4 regions of the Lactiplantibacillus sp. 7.2.4 genome follow, and region 1 is predicted to be linked to each of the others. Evidence: predicted binding sites of a transcription regulator. Region 1 holds the regulator's gene; each other region holds the start of a gene.
What was found. Region 1 encodes NrdR, which represses ribonucleotide reductase genes. Its sites were predicted from a motif close to ACACNATATATNGTGT; they were not measured.

Region 1 (2,210 bases):
AATAAATGACGATGTTGATGACCGAATTCGGTAACACGCCCCTACTGATCAAGTCATGGACCAGCCGATTTTCACCACTTGTCACAAAGCCGTGCTTTTCTGCCTTCACCGCCGCCAAAAAATCGTACGGCACGGCCTGCTTCGCAACATCGACCAGTTGCTGTTCCGCCTTAGAAAGTTGTGCCGTTGAAGCTGGCTGCCGGGTTGCCTTACTAGAATTGGCCGCCGTAGTGGTTGGTTTAGTCGACTGATCGGTCGTTGCTTCATTTGTCGTCGTCCGAGTTGGCGTGGTTGGCCGCTCATACCGGCGTGCGATCAATAGTTTCAACTGGTTCTCGTCAAATTGTCCAGTCGTCAAACTGGCAACTTCACTGATCAGCTTGGCCATCTCAATCTCACTGATGCCATAAACCCGACTTTCCGTAACGATAAGTTGGCGCGAACTAGCCACTTGTTTCAAGTCAACGTAGTTTTGCTTCAAGATTTGACCTAATAATTGCCAATCGAAGTCATCATCACTGAGTACTGGTGATTGATCTTCAGCCGGTTCATTGGCAGCCAGCTGTGCCCGCACCTGCTGGACAGGGCGTGGCGTGGTCGTGACTTTATGACCATCAACGTGAAATACCTCGAGGATATTAGCCGTCACGTCCTTCGCCGCCGTCAGATCCACCGGTTGCGTGGCAAAATCACTAGCCAGCTGTTGGTAGCGTAATTCCCCAACAGTATCGAGCAGCAAAACGCTTAACAGGTCATCTGCAAAGAATTGTAAGGCTAGTTGCGGTGCCTGCAAGCGATAAATATACAAAGTGCCGAGCTCATCTTGTTGGTAATAACTCCGTAACAGCCCCGTCGCCTCTAGTTTACGACGTGCTGCCAATACGGTCGGTAAATCTGCGTTCAAAATTCCTAGCAATTCCGCATGACTACGACGATTACTCAGTTCGTTTTCACTGCTTTGTAAGCTTCGCAGCGCGGCATACAAACTATATGCCAGTGGCCCGATCAACGGTAAATACAGCTCCGCTAAGACTGCTTGCTGGGCGGCGCTCAACGCTGGGGCTTGTGGGACCACCAGTCCTGATTTGGGCGTCAATGGTTCTTCATTTGGCATCTTGTTCACCATTCTTTTGACCTAATCTTTTTTACGTTTTGGCGCGTGCTCGGTCTTCACTGACGGTTTCGCCAACTTGACCTTGTCACGTTCCATCATATCTTGGAGTTCGTTCAAGAAGACGTGCATATCCTTGAATTGGCGATAAACACTAGCGAAACGAATATAAGAAATTTCATCAATATCCGCGAGCTGTTCCATCACGTACTCACCGATCACTTGGCTGGAAATTTCATTTTCACCCAGTGACCGGACTTTATTTTCAACATCATCAACGACCCCAGTCATGGTTTCCATGCTGACTGGGCGTTTTTCGGCGGAGCGAATAATCCCTCGTAAGACCTTCTCACGATTGAATTCTTCACGGGCACCATTTTTCTTGATCACTAATAACGGGGTCGCTTCGACCCGTTCAAACGTCGTAAATCGGAAACCACAGTTTTCGCATTCCCGCCGACGCCGGATGACGCGACCGTCATCAGTCGGTCGACTGTCAACCACACGGGAGCCATTATGATGACAATGTGGACATTGCATAGCTTTCACACCCCTTGTAACAAGTCACAATTATTTTTATTAAACAGTCATAGTTTCTAGCCATTTTAACACGGCGGCTTCAGTTTTATCAACGGTTGAACCGTTATCAATCACCACGTCCGCCCACGCGGCCTTTTGAGCCAATGGCAGCTGACTCGCAATTCGTGCCTGGGCCGCTTGCTTTGACAGCTGGTTGCGCGCCATCAAGCGTTTTAGTACGATGGCCGGTGGTGCAGTCACGACGACAACCTGGTCACAGACATTCTGCCAGCCACTCTCATAGAGTAACGGCACGTCTAGAATAATCGCCGTTGGATTCGACTGGCCTGCCGCGACGATGGCTTCAAACATCGCATATTGAATCGGCAAACTGGTAATGGCCGTCAAATCCTGCAAGGCGGCCGAATCATTAAAAACTAACTGGCCGAGCCATGGCCGATTGAGTGAACCATCCGCCAATAATGCGTCCGGCCCAAACTTAGCAGCGATTTTCTGCGTCGTGGGTTGTCCTGGTCCTTCGACCGCCCAGGCGATTTTGTCAGCATCCACGATAGGTAAA
Region 2 (2,210 bases), on a different contig from region 1:
CGGCCCCGGAAGTCGGAATGGGACGCGCATCGGCTGACGAACAGTAAGCCAAACGATTGGCATGATTTAATCATGATTCATGCCAAATTACTTAGGACAATGCGTAAATCTAGACAAAAACCGCCTGAACAAGTTCAAGGTCGGCTTGTTCAAGCGGTTGGTTACTATCTAATAAAGTGATGATTATTTATGCCATAAATACTTAGCGTCGAAGTCGTTATCGAATGAAGATAAGATCTTAGGACCGTCATCCGTGACAACCAAGGTGTGTTCGTATTGGCAACTCAAGCTGCCGTCTAACGTCCGAACGGTCCAGCCATCATCAGCAGTTTCGCCGGAGCGCCAGTCGCCAATGTTGACCATGGGTTCGATCGTTATGGTCATGCCGGCTTTCAAGCGGGTACCGTGACCTGCTTCGCCATAGTGAGGAACGTCGGGCTTTTCGTGCATCGTCGGTCCAATGCCGTGGCCGATGTATTCGCGAACGACACCGTAACCCATTTCGTTTTCAGCGTAGTTTTGAATTGCCCAACCAATATCACCGATACGGTTGCCAACAACGGCTTGGTCGATGCCCAGGTATAGCGCTTTGTGGGTCACTTCCATTAATTTCTTAACTTCTGGTGCAGGAGTCCCGGCAACGAAGGCGTGGCAAGAGTCACTGAGGTAACCGTGGTAGTTAATGACCGTATCGACCTTTAATAAGTCACCGTCCTTAACTAAGATGTCCTTACTTGGGCAGCCATGGCAAATCATGTCGTTGACGCTGACACAAGTTGAGTATTTGTAGCCTTCAAAGTTAAGTTCACCAGGGGTCGCATCGTGCGCGGTGATGTATTCGTAAGCAAAGTGATCGACATCCCAAGTCGTGATACCTGGTTTGATGTAATCTTCAAGGGCGTGGAACAAGCCCACCATAATGTCACCGGCAGCTTGCATCCCTTGGATTTCACGATCTGATTTAAGCGTAATCATGAGGTTCCTCCAAAAAATTAATTATATTGTAAAGCTAAAAGATTGTTCTCCTCCAGTATACTGCAAGCGAGGTGGTCCGACAAAAGCCATTGTCTGCACTTGCTAATGATAGCGTTTCCAGTAACTTAACGCTAAAAAAAACGAAAAAAATCGCCACGCCAAAAAAGCCAAATTGGCGGGACGGAAGCGGATTGGTTGCGAACAATCTAATATAAAAATGGAATTTTTCTCTTTTCATCGGCTGAGATAATGATACAATATATTGTGTTGTTTCGAACGGAAACACTACATGTAGTAGTGTGACGTGACTGGTTGGCCAACTAGACACCTACAACCGCATATGATGAACGGAAAGAGGAGCATGATTTTGAGTAATTATTTTAAATTCTTATCACACCAACTGAAGGGTTGGCCACAACAGAACTACTACTTATTCTATTTTAGCTTAGGGTGTCAAGTGATGACTTTGGTCAGTGCCCCAATCACAGCATTGTCTATTCTAACATTTATTGGGACAACTTTGGGTGTTCTTTGCGTGTTAGCCATTAACGCCGCCAAATCAGTCAATGGATTATTGGGTGTTATTTCAGCAGCTTGTTTCATCGTGGTTGGTTTTTCAGCCAAAAACTACTTAAGTATCGGCGAACAATTAGCCTACGTTGTAACGCTCGATATCCCAGTGTTACTGAGTGCTAACTGGAACGTGAACATGGTGTCCAAGATTCGGAAATTCACCGGTAAGACTTGGGTCGTCGCAATTGTTGCAACCCTCGTCGTTTACGCCATCTCTGGTTACCTCATTGGTGCGTTGACTGATGATCCGCGGCCGTGGGTCGATGCCATTAGTTTCGCCATTTGTTTGACGGCAGGGGTCATCTGCTTCCTCCGTTACAACAACCAGTACTTCTGGTGGATTGCTTCTGGGCTAGCTCAGATGGTACTCTGGTTCATTTCGTTCCGTCAAGGTTCCGCAACGTTGGCGATGTTTATCAACAGCTCAATTTATTTGATCAACGATATCTTAGCCTTCACGGTCTCACCTTGGTACAACAAGCATGAACGGGCTCGTTTGATGGCCGAAGAACAAGCGGCTAGTGATGCTGCTAGTGTAGACGCCACTCATAATCAAGCATTCGAATTAAATCATTAATTAGGTAAGTATGAAGCATGACTGGCTAGGCCGGTCGTGCTTTTTTCGTCGCACAAAGTCGGATATTGTGGTAAGTCAAAGTACA
Region 3 (2,210 bases), on a different contig from region 1:
TTACAAATAATTTTGAGTTGGCGCAGCAAGTACGAGCGGCCATGTAAGCGCAGCTCGAAGCGCGACATGTTAGTTCAAGCGAACTTACTAATTATTGATAGTTGTGATTAATTGTCAGCATAAGAAAAGGAGTGGATTTCCATGGCGGAAATCCACTCCTTTTTATCGTTAGAATGTTTAAACACTGGCTGGGTTACGAATCTTACCCAATTCAGCATCGATTTGTGCGAGTACGGCTTGTTGATTTTCAGGTTTCTCTAAGTCGTATTGTTGTAAGTCGATCTTCATCTTAGGACTCGCATCATATTCGTCATACCACTTGCGGTAGGCGGTCCACATCTTGTAGTAATATGATTCAAGTTCAGGATTGTTATCGAATTGTTCGTAGTCCCGACCCCGCTTCTTGATCCGGTAGAGGATCGTATCGAAGTCGGTTTCGGAGTAGACCATCAAGTCCGGCGCCTTTTTAGGGAGCTCGGTTAATTCGGTCATCATATTGTCTAATAGTTGCAAGTAAACTTTCAGTTCAGTGTCAGAAATATTACCCTCAGCGTTGTTTTCTTTGGTAAAGAGGGCATCTTCGTAGATGGAGCGGTCGAGAACATTGTTATCATCGGCCAATGCCTTCTTGATCATTGCAAAGCGCTTGTTGAGGAAATAGATTTGTAATAGGAACCCGTAATTCTTTGGATCCGAATAGTAAAGTGGCAGTACTGGGTTGTCGCCAACCGGTTCGTAAAATGCCTTCGTTCCAAGGTGGTCTGCAATCAGCCCCGTTAACGTGGTTTTGCCGACCCCAATCATTCCTGCTGTTATTATCACCATGATAGCCCCTCTTTATAAAAAATTGCACAATATATTGTATCTCAAAAAAAGTTGGAATACCATATAGACTTTTAATGAAAAATTTGCTTCGGTGCTATTTTGGGCTATTTTTTGGCTTGTTCCTTCAATAAATCACGGATTTCTTCCAAGTATTGCGCGGAAAGATCGACTTCTTCTTCATCCTCAGTTTCTTCCGGTTCATTTTTAACGACTTTATTAATAATTTTCACCAGAATGAACACAACGATGGCGACGATGAAGAAATTAATGATGGCATTCAAAAATGACCCGTACTTGAAAGTGGCATCACCGATACTGACTTTTAAGTTGGATAAATCGACACGACCTAGGAAAATCCCAATCAACGGATTGATCAAGTTATCGGTTAACGATTTGACGATGGCGGTAAACGCAGACCCAATAATGACCCCAACGGCCAAGTCAATCACGTTCCCACGAGCAATAAATTCCTTAAATTCTTTAATCATGTGACGAGCGCTCCTTTTTTGTTTAGCTGATAACAGTATAGCTAAAATCAAACGTTGACTCAATTGATATACGAGATGAATTTCGGGGCAATTGGTGGTTAACCACAGCATACGCGGTCGAATTTTGCCCGTACTAACGATTTGTTTCGTTTGGATAGTGACCTAATCTGGTGGGCGCTGTGCTTGAGGCGGGGGTTTGGATGGGGAGCACAGCTGCACGTTATCGGTGGCTAGTGACTAGGATTCAAGACTTCGGGAACATGGCACGACAAGCTCAAATCAACCCCAGTATATCGGTTAGTCGCGAAAAGCGTTCAGTTACTGACAAAATCGATACAAAAAACGCCCCAACACAAGTGTGCTGAGGCGTTATTAGACAGGTGGTCAATATTAAGCGGTGCACTGACCAATCATCATATTCGGTTAGTGTAGGTCGGGGCCATCGCTTGCTTTAGCTCGCAACCGACGCTGAATGTGCGTAGCTAGTTTGCTCTGGGTCGCTTTGAGGGCAGCCGGGTCGTCGAAATCAATTTGTGCGAGCCGTGGGTAACGACGCAGGAAGAACAGCCCAGTAAAAGCAACGAATAGCGTGAGAAACAGTGTCAGGATGGCCAGCTCACCAAGTGCGGAATTGCCAGTCATTAAGGTTTGTCGTAATCCGTTAACACTATAACTCATCGGTAACCACGGGTGAATCATCTGGAAAAAGCGGCCAGATAATTGAATCGGGTAAGTGCCGGCTGAACCGCCGAGCTGCAGGACCAGCAAGACCATGCCGAAGAAGGCACCGGCCTTACCGAAGACGAGGTTCAGCCAGGCGACGATCGTCATGAATAGGAGTGCCGTCAGAATCAGCACCAACCAGGTGGCGAACGGATGAATCGGTGTGAGCGCATC
Region 4 (2,210 bases), on a different contig from region 1:
TGTCATACATCAACAAATCTGGATACATCCGCTTCGTCGAACATTCGATGGCCAGTTCCTTAATATCATAATTCGGGTCGTTGGGACTGAGATTCAGGCCGCGCTTCATCGTAAAGATTAATTTGGGAAAGATTGCGGTCCGATGTTCCTTACCGAGACCCTTGATTCGAATCTGGAGAATCGCCTTTTGAATCTCGCGTTCGATCCAGCTCGTCCCTAAACCAAAGTTAACGGTCGTAAACGGCGTCTGCCCTTGTGATGAATATAATGTATTGATTTCATATTCCAAGGCCTGCATTGCATCGTAGATATCCTTTTTCGTCTTGGCCTTAGCATAGGCTTCGCGCTGGTCTTCAGCGACCCACTTTTCAGCATCCGCCAAGTGTTTTTGATAATTAATGGCCGCATAGGGGGCTAACAACTGGTCGACCCGGTTGGCAGAACAACCACCGTATTGCAGCGACGCAACGTTGGCAATAATCTGGGCCATCTGGGCTGTAGCGGTTTGAATCGACCGTGGCGAGGCAACTTCCGCATTACCAATCTTATAGCCGTGCTTGAACATGCCGTCAAAGTCAATCAGACAGCAGTTCGTTTCAGGCGTGACCGGTGAATAATCGAGGTCATGCCAGTGAATATCACCACGTAAATGGGCCTTAGCGACTAGATCTGGCAACATCTTCAGACCTAGTGCCCGACTAGCAGCGCCGGCTTCCAAATCACGTTGGGTATTAAAAATCGTACTATCTTTATTTGCATTTTCATGCACAACGCTGGCATCGCGTTCGAATAATTTTTCAATCCGTCCCTGCACATTCGTTGCCGCCGCAAAGCGTTCTTGTTCAGCATCAAAGTAGTCTTGATAAGCTTGGGCCGCTTGAGTCAAGCCCTGAGCATTCAAGATCTGCATCAATGTCGTCCGGAGTTCCCGGGTGTCAATGCCGTCCGCATCCCGATAATAAGCGACTAGGGCTTGCTTCACGACGCGCACCTCATCCTCAGTCGTTAATAACTGGTGTAAGACAAAGTCTAATTTATAGGGGTGAAACTTGGTTTGTGCTCCGCCCCGTTTCGTGACCGGTAGTGGCCGTAATTCGTCTAAAATATCCTTAGTTGTCGTTGTCAGCATCTTACATTCCCCACTTTCCAAAGTCATCAAGTCCATACAATTGATAGTACGTTCAGTTTGAATCAATACTATATATAGTAGCTCATTTTATTAAAAATGCCTATGGCTCAAATCGCCTGATAAATACAGTTGCGTACAGCAAGACTCACTAGCCATCGAATTGGCGTAGTTTTGGAATATTTTAAAATTATTTTCTGTATCAGTTTACACTTTCATTATGAATATTTAGTCAATATTCTTAACCTTCAATCGAACGCCCGTCTTAGTGGCTTTCACGTTTTTTCATGACCAAAAACGGTCGAGATCATTCGCCGCCAATTAAGCACAATACAATCAAATCGCTTAAAATTAATTATTTCACGATGAGTATGACAATTTAGTTTAAATAAGATGACATATTCGCTATAATGGTGAATAAGCCCTACAGGGGAAAATGGGCATTTGGAGGAGAGAATAATTATGCAAAAAATTAGAGGCATAATTGTGGGATTACTGCTTAGCGGTCTACTCGCCGGGTGCCAATCAAAGACATCACCTACCGCTAAGCCGGTTCAACCAACAACGTCAACAGTCCATGCCGTGCAATCCGTCACGTCCCGCGACTTTTTAGGACGCTGGGTGAGCAAAGATCCCGCAACGAGCCTATATCTGAATACCGAACACCAGCTTGGCTTGTTTCAAGCCGGTAAATCACCTGCGCGCAACCATACTGATTTCAAGCTGGATGAGACGCAGCTGACTGTAAAAATCAAGCAGGCGACCGCCGTGCTAACACTCAATAATGCTAACAGTATGACGCTCGATTATCAGGGAACGGCGACAACCCTGGTCAAAGATCCGAACTGGCGACCGAATCGGAGTAAGATACCAACCACGACGACTCAGGCCTTAAAGACCAGCAGCCTCACGCCGACTTTTAAAGTTAATAATTAAGGACTTCGTACACCCCACGCGATTCTGTCTGCGTGGGGTGTTTTGAGTTCACACCTGCAGAACGGCTTGCTTCTCGGTGAACCGCTCCCTATAATTGAACTAATAAACCCACGATATGGAGGAACTGATATGATTCGACCCATTGTTC

Region 2: pnuC (nicotinamide riboside transporter PnuC) is a predicted target of NrdR. The motif match lies at 1,228-1,243, and genes of this name have one in related genera.
Region 3: KGF70_RS02935 (deoxynucleoside kinase) is a predicted target of NrdR. The motif match lies at 850-865, and genes of this name have one in related genera.
Region 4: nrdD (anaerobic ribonucleoside-triphosphate reductase) is a predicted target of NrdR. The motif match lies at 1,195-1,210, and genes of this name have one in related genera.

What each region holds. Positions count from the first base shown of each region.
Region 1 covers NZ_JAGYGS010000004.1:46,294-48,503, forward strand. Annotated here, with positions in the region: gene KGF70_RS02200 (replication initiation and membrane attachment family protein) at 1-1,114, opposite strand, end outside; gene nrdR (transcriptional regulator NrdR) at 1,136-1,651, opposite strand; gene coaE (dephospho-CoA kinase) at 1,691-2,210, opposite strand, start outside.
Region 2 covers NZ_JAGYGS010000021.1:11,645-13,854, forward strand. Annotated here, with positions in the region: gene map (type I methionyl aminopeptidase) at 184-975, opposite strand; gene pnuC (nicotinamide riboside transporter PnuC) at 1,337-2,125, shown strand.
Region 3 covers NZ_JAGYGS010000005.1:67,244-69,453, reverse strand. Annotated here, with positions in the region: gene KGF70_RS02940 (glycerophosphodiester phosphodiesterase family protein) at 1-47, shown strand, start outside; gene KGF70_RS02935 (deoxynucleoside kinase) at 178-825, opposite strand; gene mscL (large-conductance mechanosensitive channel protein MscL) at 930-1,313, opposite strand; gene KGF70_RS02925 (YhgE/Pip domain-containing protein) at 1,737-2,210, opposite strand, start outside.
Region 4 covers NZ_JAGYGS010000064.1:14,725-16,934, forward strand. Annotated here, with positions in the region: gene nrdD (anaerobic ribonucleoside-triphosphate reductase) at 1-1,129, opposite strand, end outside; gene KGF70_RS14375 (hypothetical protein) at 1,589-2,062, shown strand; gene KGF70_RS14380 (peptide deformylase) at 2,192-2,210, shown strand, end outside.